DNA from 3 places in the Fructobacillus sp. ESL1096 genome. Region 1 is predicted to be linked to each of the others. Evidence: riboswitches for the same ligand, from Rfam matches in the RefSeq annotation. Region 1 holds a riboswitch; each other region holds the start of a gene.
The links. A riboswitch is a leader RNA that binds a small molecule or an ion and turns the genes downstream of it on or off. The one in region 1 is predicted to bind thiamine pyrophosphate.

Region 1 (4,215 bases):
GGGTCCATCCATTTTTCGGCGGCAGTACTAATCATCAGAATGATTTCTTCGACCGAAAGTTGACTTAAAAAAGCCTGCTGATGGTCTTTCAACGTCTTGATGGTTTCTTTGACTTCTTGTTCTGTCAAATCAGGATACTGTAAATCATAGCGTTGCTTACCCACCGAAATCGACCAGGTTTTCAATCGATTAAATTGACTCTCATTTGGCGCAAGAAACAAGTTGATTTTGGTTGTCTCTCCTTCTTTAGCCATTGTATCCTCTTTCATGCTTGATTGGCTTGCAGTAGTTGATCAACAGAAATTGAGCACCCCTTTGACTCCGCCCCAGCAATCCGACCAAGCAAAGTAAAGCCGACGTCATCCTGTACGGCTAAATCTTCCGTTAAGATGCCCAAGCATGAGTTCCAGTTCGAAAGGTCATAATAGGCCAAGACACCTTTTTGTCCGGGCGCAACAGGCGCCAAGGTATCGGTATCTAAAATCCTGACGCGAACCCAAGCTGGTGTTTGCTTACTATAAATTAGGTCCAAACCCTGGTTGAGCCGCCACAAATTTTGGTCATAGCACTGTGAACTGATTTCCGTCATGCCATACATATTCAAATAATAGTCACGACCAATACCGAAGGCCGCTTCCAAATCAGCTAGTAGCTGGTCTTCGCTAACTTGACGCGATTGGCCCTTGAAACCACCGGTATCAAAAATTCGACTTTTTTCAGCCAGGTGAAAGACCAACTGGTGCTTTTGTAGGTAATCCAAAAAATGGACGTAGGAAAAACTTGCGCCAAGCAGCATCACGGGACGGTGATCAATTTCTGCCGCCGTTAAAGCAGCGACCACGCCCTGATAATCAATCCCGTCTGCATCGACATAGGATCTGCTGTGTTGGTCACCAAATTCGGTAATGGCGCGACTGACATAATGAGCCAAAGAAGAATTGTCAAGGTGCTTTTCATCCGGAAATAGGCCAATAATAGTGATTTGATCAACGTCCGGGAGGACATACTGCTTGAAAGATACTTTCATTGACTCATTCCAAACAGCAAAAGTCGGATGGTAGCTATGGCTACGGTGGGTCTTATCCGTTGTCCCACTTGACATAAAAACAGCTTCGCCCGCCGTGATCGGCGTTGTCGACAGCGTTAACTGCTTGTATCCCTGAATCGGCATTAATGGTACTTCTTGCCACCGATGTACCATTAGCGGACTTTTTCGTTGTTGTTGCGCATATTTTTTATAGGGTAAATTATGGTCAAATTGGTATTGAAATAAATCGAGGGCCAACTGATTGAAATCCTCATCACTTTCATGGTGGCCGTCCATGACTTGGTGTTGGTCAATAAAACTCAGAATTTCTTTTTGAATTGCAGCAACCGAATCACTCATGGTTCTTTTTCCCTCCAAAAAATCCTGGTACAACAATTAATAGAACATGCAGGGTCACAATCGACAGAGCACCGACTAAAATACTATTTGAAAAGAGCGACTGATAAATACCCGAAAATCCTTTTGCATAAGATGGCAGGGCAATGGCCAGCAACAAAGACAGACCAATACTCATCCGAGTAGCTTCGCCTTTATCAGCCTGCTGCAGGGTTGCAAAGCCCGTCGTTAACAAGGTTGCCGCTGCCGGCAAAAACATCCCACCGATAACGGGTGCTGGGGTCAAAGCGAGTACTGCTGCAAACTTGGGCACAAATCCTAGTAAAATTAGTAATCCCCCGGCCAATAGAATGGGCTTGCGAGAATGCACTCCCGTCAACTTCATGACTCCTAAGTTTTGGGCAAAAGCTGTGGTTGGAAAACCGCCAATCAAAGAAGAAAGCATTGAGCCACCCGCTTCACCTGCAATTCCACGACTAATACGCTTTGCACTTAATTCTTCTTTGGTAACATCTGCAGAGGCTTCATAAACGCCCAAAGCTTCAATCACTGCCACTAAATAAGCGATGAAGAAGGTCAGAAAAATGGCCCAATTAAAACGAAATAGTCCATAAGGAAACAACCGTGGTAGGCCAAAAAACGGTTGACTTTGCACGCTTGACAAGTCAATCATCCCCAGGCTGGCCGCCAAAAGATTACCAACCACAAGGGCCAGCAAAAAGGAAAACTTGCGCCAGTAACCTCGGCCAAACAACGATCCTAAGACGACAATCAAAGTGGTTGTAATGGCCACCAGAAGAACGTTTGGCGATGCAAAACCTTTTGTGCCAGGCGTCCCCCCTAGTAATTCTGACATTGTAAAACTTGAAAGCGAAATGCCAACCAAAAAAATAATGGTCCCGTTAATCGCAGGTGTCAATTTCTTAGCTAAGCGATGAACCCAGCCAAATAAAGACATCAGCAAAACAATAAAGCCACTGAGAAAGACGGCACCACCGGCAGCTGGCAAACCACCGGTTTTACCAGCACTAATCATGAGGGCGTCAAAGGCCGCTGAAGGCCCTTGCACAATCGGCAGCCGTGCTAATTTTGAAGCCTGCAAAATCGTTACCAGACCAGATGCCAAAAAAATGGCACTAATCAAATTCGTCGACAAGGCTAACGAGAGGCCCGCGGCTGAAGCAACAAAAATCGGATCAAGCCAGACATTGGAAACAAAGATGTGTTGGAGACTAATCAATATCGTCTGACTAGTACTCAATGGAATCTCTTCCGGGGAACTTTCTTGCTGCTGATGGTTCTGTTGAATCATTTTTTTCTCCTAAAATTTAATTCATCAATCCACCCTGAACAGTCTTTACCAGCAAAAGAAAAAGGTTGAATTCATGATGAATTCAACCTCAACCGAAAAGTCCCAAAAAAGACCCCTTGTTATCAATATTAGTTGCATTCCTACGCTGGTATTAACCAGATCAGGTACATAGGGTCTAAGACATTTCTGTCTAATCTCAGCGTGATGCTCCCCTTGCGAATTAATTAATTTTTTTCAGTATAACATGAAATTCGATATTAGAACAAATATAATCAACTTTGTTTAATCAAATTCGAAACTGTTCCACGAATAGTAGCAGCCAAAGCGCTGGTCAAAAAAGTTAGGCGAAATGCACCACCAGCAACAACCTCAATCTTGGTAGCAATCACTAGGCCATTTTACTTGTTGGTAACGGCACTCAATTTTGACCAATTCATTTAGCATTCCCAACCGACACACCATCAACAGCAGCGCTGATTTCTTTAGCGTACGCCTGTAACTTTGCTGGTGCTTTGTGACCATTTTCAGCGACAATCTGGACGCAGGCTGAGCCAATAATAACCCCATCGGCCAAATCAGCCATTGCCTGGGCCTGGTCAGCGGTATGTACACCAAAGCCAATAGCCACCGGCACATTCGTTACCGCTTTAATTTGCCCGACAACTTCTGCTAAATTAGCAGCAAAGGATTCACGGGTTCCCGTTACGCCTAAAGAAGAAACCAAGTAGATGAAACCGGTCGCCTCTTTGGCAATCAGCGCAATGCGCTCACCAGACGTCACTGTAATCAACGGAATCAAATCCAGCCCATGCTTGTCAGTAAAAGAAACTAACTCTCCTCGTTCTTCATAGGGCAAATCGGGGATAATCAGGCCATCGACACCGAATTTTTCACAGTCGGCGGTAAAACGTTCATAGCCATACTGGAGAACAACGTTCAGGTACACCAAGAAAACCAGAGGCACCGCTGTTTGCAGACGAATTTCCTTCACCGCCGTAAAAATCACTTCAATTGGTAAATCAGGGTCACGCAAAGCCCGCAAATCGGCCGCTTGAATAACGGGACCGTCGGCGACTGGATCCGAAAAAGGAATGCCAATTTCAACAATATCGGCCCCGCCCTTTGCCAAAGCCACGACATTTTTCACAGTCGTCTCCATGTCAGGATCATTGGCGGTGACGAAGGCAATAAAATTTTTATGATTCGTAAAGCTTTGACTAATTTTACTCATGAATTTCAACCCCCCGGTACTTGGCAATTGCGGCAACATCCTTGTCCCCCCGGCCAGATAGTGTGCAGACAATGACCTGGTCCTTAGGTAACGTTGGCGCTAATTTTTGCACATAGGCCACAGCATGACAGCTTTCAATAGCGGCAATAATCCCCTCTTGCTTGGCAATGTATTCAAAGGCAGCCACGGCCTCATCATCTGTAATACCGACGTATTGGGCACGGTGCTCGGCTGCTAATGCTGCGTGTTCTGGCCCAACACCCGGGTAATCGAGCCCAGCCGAAATCG
Region 2 (4,215 bases), 510 kb from region 1:
TTTGCCGCTAAGCAGATTAAGGCAGACCACCCAGACGCTGAGATTCACGTGTTTGAAAAGAATCAAACAGTTTCTTTTTTGTCATGTGGAATCGCTCTTTGGATTGGCGACAATGTTTCATCAACTGACAAGATGTTTTATGAAACACCAGATTCAATGGCTAAGCAGGGTATTTCAATGCATATGCAAACGCTTGTTGAAGCTGCTGACTTAAAAGCAAAGACTTTGAACATCAAAGACTTGGTTTCTGGTGCTCAGTCAGAAGAAACTTTCGATAAGATTGTGATTACCACTGGTTCACGCGCAATTAAGCCTCGCATCCCTGGTATCGATTCTGACAAGGTCTTTGACTCAAAGACTTGGGACAATGCCAATGCCTTGAAGGAAGTAACTGAAAAGGTTAAGCGGATTATCGTTATTGGTGCTGGTTATATCGGTGCTGAGTTGGCAGAACAATTGTCAGTCAATGATAAGGAAGTGACTTTGATTGACGGTTTGGACCGGGTATTGGCCAACAATACGGCCCCTGAATTTTCATCTGTTTTCCAAAAGGCCTATGAAGACCATGGTGTTAAGTTAGCCCTTGGTCAAATGGTTTCAGGATTTGAAGACACAGCTGATGGTATCAAGGTGACAACTGACAAGGGCACTTATGAAGCTGATATTGCCATCTTGGGGATTGGTTTCTTGCCAAATACTGCTCTGTTCCGTGACCAAGTAGACATGTTGCCAAACGGCGCTATCAAGGTAAACAAGTTCATGGAAACTTCTGTGAAGGATGTCTTTGCTGCTGGTGATTCAGCCACTGTCTTCTACAACCCCACCCAAAAGGATGATTACATTCCATTGGCAACTAATGCTGTTCGTCAAGGAATTTTGGTTGGTAAGAACATTGTCGAACCAACGTTGGCTTATCAAGGCACACAAGCAACATCAGCCGTTGAATTGTACGAGTTAGCTTACGCTGCAACCGGTTTGACTGTTCAATCAGCAGCTCGGAAGGGTGTTGAAGCGGATTCTGTGACAATTTCAGAAGATTACCGTCCTGATTTCATGTTGTCAACGACGCCAGTTAAGGCCTCATTGACTTGGGAAAAGGGGACTCGTCGGATTGTTGGTGCTGCTTTCTTGTCAAAACATGACATTTCACAAGCTGCCAACGTGGTTTCATTGGCGATTGAAAACGGCATGACAATTGATCAATTGTCAATGACTGACTTCTTCTTCCAACCAAACTTCGGTCAACCAGTCAACTATGTTTCATCAGTTGCCATGGCTGCCGTTTTGAAGGCAAACAAGTAAAAAATTAGCTTGATTAAGCACCTAGGCTGAGTCTGGGTGCTTTTCTTTGAAAACACTTGCATAAAAATTCAAGACAGTGTAAGCTAGTGAAGTAGTAAATTTGAATATAGCGATCTGGGGTACCATTTTGGTTGAGAATTAAACCCATTGAACCTGTTAGGCTAAGACCGACGAAGGAAGATCCACACAAGTTTTTTTTAAGACCACCCGTGTTGGACTCTGCCCAGGCGGGTGTTTTTTGATGCCTTTTTGTTCGCCCGGACGTAAAGGAGAGAATAATGAAACAAAAGTGGACGCTACAAAACGTGATTTTGCTGGCCTTGATCGGGATTATTTTTTCGGTCATTTATTGGATTATGGATCCGGTTTACCAGATTGTTAACAGTGGCTTGGCCGTGATTGGGTTGCAAGCCTTTACGAATGAAATCACCCTTGGTGTATGGATGATGGCCGGACCATTGGCTTCGTACATCTTAAAGAAGGTCGGTGCCGGCTTTATTGGCGAAATGCTTGGAGCAGCCGGTGAGATGTTCTTGGGTGGTTCTTACGGTGTCGGTACGCTCTTGTCTGGCTTTATTCAAGGAATTGGCTCTGAACTTGGTTTTGCTTTGACTGGTTATAAGAACTGGTTTGCTGGTCTTTGGTTGTCAACCTTGACTGGAACAGTCGTGACCTTTGCTTGGGACCTCTTTAAATCAGGTTATATTCACTACAAGCTAGGTTTGTTAGTTGCTTTGTTCATTGTTCGTTACCTATCAATTTTCTTTTTCTCAGGTGTCTTGGTACACTTGATTGCCAAGTTGTTAGATCGATCAAAGTTGTTGTCCCACGAATAAGGAGGACAAAAAATGGCAATAACTGCCAGAAACCTCACGTTGGCTTATCGTGACCAAGTCATCATTGATAATCTAAATTTATCTCTTGAAAAAAAGACCCTGACTCTCTTAATGGGGCCTTCCGGATCGGGAAAATCCACCCTGTTAAAGGCCTTGGCGGGTCTTTACCCACAATATGGTGGCCAAGTTACTGGCGAAATCGAAATTGATCAAAGGGTGATGACCACACTGAAAGCAAATGAAAGAGCCAAGCGAGTGGCTTTGCTTTTTCAAAACCCTGATGACCAGTTTGCCATGCCAACGGTGCGGGAGGAATTTATTTTTGCACTGGAGAATCTCGAATTGGACAAGGAAGAAATTGACCAAAAGACGACTTGGGCATTGGAAAAGGTTGGTCTGACTGATTTTATCGATCGATCCTTTGTGACCCTATCTGGTGGGGAAATGCAAAAGGTTGCCTTGGCAGAAGTGTTGGCCCTGGGGGCCGACTACCTGTTGCTCGATGAACCCTTTGCTGCTGTTGATAGTCAGTCACGAGAAGATCTCCAGGTTTTACTAAAACAGCTTAGCCAAGAGGGCTATGGCGTTCTCGTTTCCGACCATGATCCAGCTGGTTACTTCGATAAAATCAGCCAGTTTTATCAGCTCAAAGAGAAGTCTTTGGTGTTGGTGCCTGCAAATGACTGGCACCAATATGATTACCAAAAGCAAACGGTGGTTTTAAAACCGGTTGTAGAAAGTGACCAGGTCGAAAAGGCTGCTTATCGCTTTGATAATCTACGAATACAAAACGGTGAACGGCTGGTCTTAGACCAGGATATCCTGCAAATCTTTGAACAGGGTATCACCTTGGTGACCGGTCCAAATGGAGTCGGGAAGTCTTCTGTTTTGAAGACGCTGGCTCGACTACACCGTTATGAGGGTTCTTTGACCTACCAGGAGCAAGAAGTCCGCGAGTGGAAACCGCGTTTTTACTTTGGCCAGGTCGGTTTGTTATTTCAGTCAGCCTCTGACCAGTTCTTAAACATCACGGTTCAAGAAGAGCTTGACCAGGTGATGGAGAAAAGCCACCATGCTGATTTCTGGAAGAAGGAGGTCTTGGAACAGTGGCTGTCTGACCTAAACTTAACAGGCTTGAGTGACCGGTCGGTCTACACGCTTTCGGGTGGCCAGCAGAAGAAACTTCAGCTGCTGTTGATGCTAATTATGGCCCCACCAGTACTGCTGTTAGATGAACCACTAGCAGGCTTGGATGAGCAGTCGGTGGCAGTTGTTTTAAATCTGATTCAGACTTGTCAACAGGGGCTTGAACTGACCATTTTAGTTGTTTCTCACCAAACAAGAGACCTGGTCAACATTGTTGATCGTCACTTGCGCTATGAGCAAACGGCCATGGCCTATCAAGAGGAGCTGCTCGTATGATGAATGCCACACAACGGCTGATTTTGGCTTTGGCGATTTCTTTGGAAATCTCTTTGACCCAATCAGTGACCCTAAACGTTGTTCTCTTTTCAGTTGCCTTTTTGCTATTATTAATTCGGCGCCAGCCCTTAAAGAAAATCGGGCTCTATGTGGCGATTGCCATCATTCCAGTTTTGGGTTCCTTTTGGTCCTTTTATCTTTATGGTCAAGGAACAGCAGCGCAAAACCTCCATTTTGGTTTAGTGATGGGCAGCCGAGTCCTCGTCTTTATCTTTATTGGGGCCTGGTTAACGATGGGTATGACCCCCTACGTCTTATTAGCTTCTTTACGCCAGAACTTGAAGATGTCTGCGACCTTTACCTACGGCATTTTGGGGGCACTTAACTTTATGCCCCGCTTTAAGCAGGCCTTTTCTTCGATTCAAGCGGCGGGGATGATGCGTGGTGAAGTATTACGGTGGTGGCAGCCAACGCTGTATTTTAAGGCTTTGGTTCATGCCATTAAGTGGTCGAAGAACCTGGCCATGGCCATGACCTCACATGGTTTTCAAGAGGGGGCCAAGCGTTCAGCCTACCGGGATTATCCGATGGCTAAATCAGGCTGGGGGTTAATCGTTTTGATTTTGTTTGCATTGCAGGGAATCTTGTTTTTTTC
Region 3 (4,215 bases), 500 kb from region 1:
TTGTGCGAACAGCAGTTAAAATTGTTTGGCTCATTTTGTCACTCCTCGTAATTTTTGAACACTGCGTTGAATATCATCACTAGCAGTAATGGCCGAAATCACGGCAACACCGGCAATCGGCAACTCCGCCAATTCCTGACAGTTGTCTTCTTGGATACCACCAATGGCCACAACCGGTAACGAACTTTTTGACGCAACCGAAAAGACACCTTTTGGACCAATGGCCTCCTTCACTTCTTCCTTACTTGTCGTTGCAAAGGCGGGGCCAACACCCAAGTAATCAACGACTGCCAAATCAGCTTCACTGGCAGCCAGCTCTTTTAAGTCATGGACGGATAACCCAAGTAGTAAACCAGGAGCTACCTGATGAATTTCTTGCACTGGGGTATCGCCCTGACCAACATGCAGACCATCCGCCTGGATGGCCAGTGCCAATGGCAGGTCGTCATCGACATACAAAGGCACATTGGCTGCTTTCGTAATAGTTCTGATTTTCTGTCCCAATGCCACTTTTTCGGCTTGGTTCAACTTCGAGTGGTCCTTTTCTCGGTACTGAACAGAAGTGACGCCGGCGTCACAGGCCGCTTGAACCACGCGAATCACTTCGTTGGGATCATCGTTGACGTTTTGGCTACCAACAACAAGATAAACCATTAATGACGTCGGATCAAAATTCATAATCTTTTCCTCCTTCATCTGCTGGATCCGACCACTGGCCATGGTTCAAAGGACCATGGCCGTGACCAATAACTAACGGCTGACCAATAATGGCGTTCATATAGCGGTGGCCCTTTTCGATGGCCTTACGCAAAGAATCACCTTGAGCCAAAAAGGACGTAATTGCAGCTGAGAGGGTATCCCCTGTCCCGTGTTTGCTTGACGTTTCAACCTTTTGTCCTTCTAGCCAAAAACCGACTTCGTTTTCCAATAAAACATAATCATAAATGACGGCACCTTCACCGTGGCCACCCTTAACGATAACATTTGGAACGCCCAATGCTTGTATCTTTTGACCAGCCGTGACCATGTCATCACGAGTACTGATTTTCATATCGGCTAAGAGTTCGGCTTCGGGGAGATTTGGTGTCAACAGCGTAGCTAATGGCAGCAAGTGGTTTTTCAAGGCCGCGATCCCAGCTGAGTCGAGCAAGCTGGCCCCACCCTTGGCAACCATCACCGGATCAACCACCAAATTCTTCTGTTGGTAATGACGGATGTTTTTAGCCACCTGCAGAACGCGAGCTTCATCAAAGAGCGCTCCCGTTTTCGCTGCGCGGACGTCAAAGTCAGCCATCACCGAGGCAAATTGCTGGTCAATTACGGCCAAATCAGTTGGATAAGCCCCCTGGACCCCCAGTGTATTTTGCGCTGTTAACCCGGCCACCACGACCGCGGAATAAGTCTTGCAAGCCTGCATGGTCTTGATATCGGCTTGCATGCCGGCACCACCCCCAGAATCGGACCCAGCAATGGTCAATCCTGTCGGATATTGGTTTGCATCAATCATCTTGTTGCCTCCATTCCCTGTAAGAAGAATTGATTTTCATACTTTGTTGATTGGATAAAAGCAGCCAAAGCCTCCTCTTGAACTTCGGGACTGACATGTTCGGCCGTCTGATTGACCAGTGACAAGATTGGTCGCGTCAAACCCTTATCAAGCCCACGGTAATAGCCAACCCATGGTATAAATGGGTTATCTGGCTTGATTAGCCCATCACGAATCAACAAATCAGCCAAATAAGCATAGTCATAGGGGCAGGCAGCTAGGGCAACCAAGCCAATAAATGGATCCTTTTCAACTGCTTTAGCCATATGGTTAACATATTGGTCCGTAACCGTTGAATTTGGGTACTTGCCTGCTTGGATACTCTTGTCGTCGGTTTGAGCCAAGTCCAACAAAATCTTATGGGCAGCACCTTCACGATCATCATCAGCCACTTCAGCATCAATTGTTTGACCGGTTAGTGTCTGGCAAACCTGTTCATACAGTGGCAAATAGTGACCCAGGTAACGGTAATCTTGTTGCACGTAGTAGAGCAGTGCCTCAGAATTAACTTCACCAGCAATCATTGCTTGGATAAAGGGATTGGCATAAAAATTAGCCTTGTGTTCTTCCATCACTTGCATCAAGCGGTTAGAAAACGGCAGCGTCTTCGTCATTTTTTCTCCTCAATCATCACTTTATTTTGGCAGACGGTGGTGTCGGTCGTTGCCATTTAGACAAAATAAAAAGCCCCCAGCCTGAGCTGAGGACTTATGCCTACTAACGATGACCAAAAAAGGCAACATCATGAGGATTTAAATCCGTTTTCGAAGTTTCCTGCGACCGTGCTAGCGGCATCAGGTTCAATGGGTATAATCTCAGCTCAGGGCACCCCAACTTTATTTATCACAAAAGCAGTATAGCACGGAAATTAAAATCCGTGTGAAAAAGTTGATTGTGAACACTTGCCACCTGCTGTAAAATCAGTTATATTATAAGTATACTTATATATTAATGCTAACAATAAGGAGGTTCCCATGAGCCCTGTCAAAACTACTGCACTTTCTCGCTACATGGATTCAACCAATCAGAAATTCTTCAACTTATATACTGACTGGTTCCGGCAAATGAAATACCGTCTACGAGAACTTGACTTGACCCACCCCCAATTTCAAATTCTCGCTACTGTCCATGGTCTCAGTATCCAACATACCGAAGTTACTCAAATCATGGTGGCTAAGGCAGCAGACGTCGATGCCATGACCGCTTCAGCCATCATTACTAAGCTCAGCCGTGAAGATCTTTTAGACCGCTATCCTGGTAAAAAAAATCCACGTTCAAAAGCCCTATCATTAACCCAGGCTGGTGAAAAAAAATTACAACAGGCCTTAGACATCGTCAATCAATTTGACCAAGACTTCTGGAGTCAATTTGACACCTCTTTGCCAGCAAGTGTTGATCAAGCGCAGGCGGTAGTCAAAACACATCACTACTAAAATTAGCAAAGTACACCCGCACCAATTGAAAAGAGCCGAAAATACAGGATTGTATTCTCGACTCTTTTTCTTTTGACCAAAAATCAGCACAATTTTATCATTTAATCGTGTTTCAAGCACCTACAAGCAAACCTGACAATTGAGCAACTTTTTATTCACTAATTTTGGCAACTAAGACACTGTTAGCTAAGCGATTGGTACCAATCAAAAATGGACTGCACCTCTTTCATTGGCAAGTAGCGGGCAGTCAAGACCTTTGTATTGGCATCAGTGCGAACTACCACGGCAAGGTGGGCTCGCCGGTTTTGCTGAGCTAGCCACCAACTTTGCTTAATCGACAACGACTGAATCTTATCCCAGGCGATATAGGTCGTGATTGTTTCGTAATTCTTCGCCGTTTTTAAAACAAGGACCTGCCGGTTAACCACTTGGGCGGTTGTCGCCTGCCCCTTATACCAGCCGGTACCAACTACAAAAACCAACACAATCAAGACCAGCAAGACAACTACTGGCCAGCGTCTGAAAGCATAGATCAGGACGGTGGCAATCGGCAAGGTCCAAAAAAGGCCGTTACGAATCATTGTTAAAATTTGGTAGGTTGAGCTATCAGTCTTTTTGATTGGTCGACTGGGAAAATCAGGCAGCCACCGCGACAAATATTGGTCAACAGCCCCTGATTTCACCATCGGAATCAAGGTTGGCACGTTTTTAGATACCTTGTCTTCACCATTTTCGTCAGTAATTATCCGTGTCTTGACGGTTACCAAGCCCAACAACTGCCTGAAAACATTTTGGCGGACTTCAACCGTTTGCATCCGGTTAATTGACAAATGCATCGTTTGTCGTTCAAAAAGTCCCCGAGCAATCGTCAACTGACCTGCGTCATGGTGCACTTCAAAGCCAAAGTACAAGATCACCGTTCGCAGAACATTAAAAGCAACCACGATGAAAACAAACGCCACCACCAGCAAGGCAATCACTAAAGCGCCCAGGCCCAAAACGTGATTGGTCAACTCCTGCTCAATCCAATGACTGACTATCCCTTGCTGGTCTAAGTGAATGAAGCCACCCAGAAATATAAAGAATTGAAAGATGACCTCCGGCGTCGTCACCGCATAGACAATCAAAGAAAGAATGGAAGCCCGAAAGGAATCGGTAGCCAGTCTGTTAGAACCATTTGGTCGCAGGATGTCCTTTCCACCAGCGGTTTTTTGATTATGCTCAGAAGCAAATACT

Region 2: linked by a shared signal. The riboswitch ahead of ACSYSR_RS00240 (ECF transporter S component) and the one ahead of ACSYSR_RS05030 (solute carrier family 23 protein) in region 1 are both predicted to bind thiamine pyrophosphate.
Region 3: linked by a shared signal. The riboswitch ahead of ACSYSR_RS00195 (TenA family protein) and the one ahead of ACSYSR_RS05030 (solute carrier family 23 protein) in region 1 are both predicted to bind thiamine pyrophosphate.

The regions. Positions count from the first base shown of each region.
Region 1 is NZ_CP196400.1:1,005,352-1,009,566, reverse strand. Features, by position in the region: gene ACSYSR_RS05040 (acyl-CoA reductase) at 1-254, opposite strand, end outside; gene ACSYSR_RS05035 (LuxE/PaaK family acyltransferase) at 266-1,387, opposite strand; gene ACSYSR_RS05030 (solute carrier family 23 protein) at 1,380-2,696, opposite strand; TPP riboswitch at 2,817-2,920, opposite strand; gene trpA (tryptophan synthase subunit alpha) at 3,130-3,927, opposite strand; gene trpB (tryptophan synthase subunit beta) at 3,920-4,215, opposite strand, start outside.
Region 2 is NZ_CP196400.1:75,135-79,349, reverse strand. Features, by position in the region: gene ACSYSR_RS00245 (FAD-dependent oxidoreductase) at 1-1,302, shown strand, start outside; TPP riboswitch at 1,408-1,498, shown strand; gene ACSYSR_RS00240 (ECF transporter S component) at 1,581-2,138, shown strand; gene ACSYSR_RS00235 (ATP-binding cassette domain-containing protein) at 2,151-3,560, shown strand; gene ACSYSR_RS00230 (energy-coupling factor transporter transmembrane component T family protein) at 3,557-4,215, shown strand, end outside.
Region 3 is NZ_CP196400.1:66,538-70,752, forward strand. Features, by position in the region: gene thiM (hydroxyethylthiazole kinase) at 1-34, opposite strand, end outside; gene thiE (thiamine phosphate synthase) at 31-678, opposite strand; gene thiD (bifunctional hydroxymethylpyrimidine kinase/phosphomethylpyrimidine kinase) at 668-1,507, opposite strand; gene ACSYSR_RS00195 (TenA family protein) at 1,504-2,160, opposite strand; TPP riboswitch at 2,301-2,389, opposite strand; gene ACSYSR_RS00200 (MarR family winged helix-turn-helix transcriptional regulator) at 2,521-2,979, shown strand; gene ACSYSR_RS00205 (PH domain-containing protein) at 3,162-4,215, opposite strand, start outside.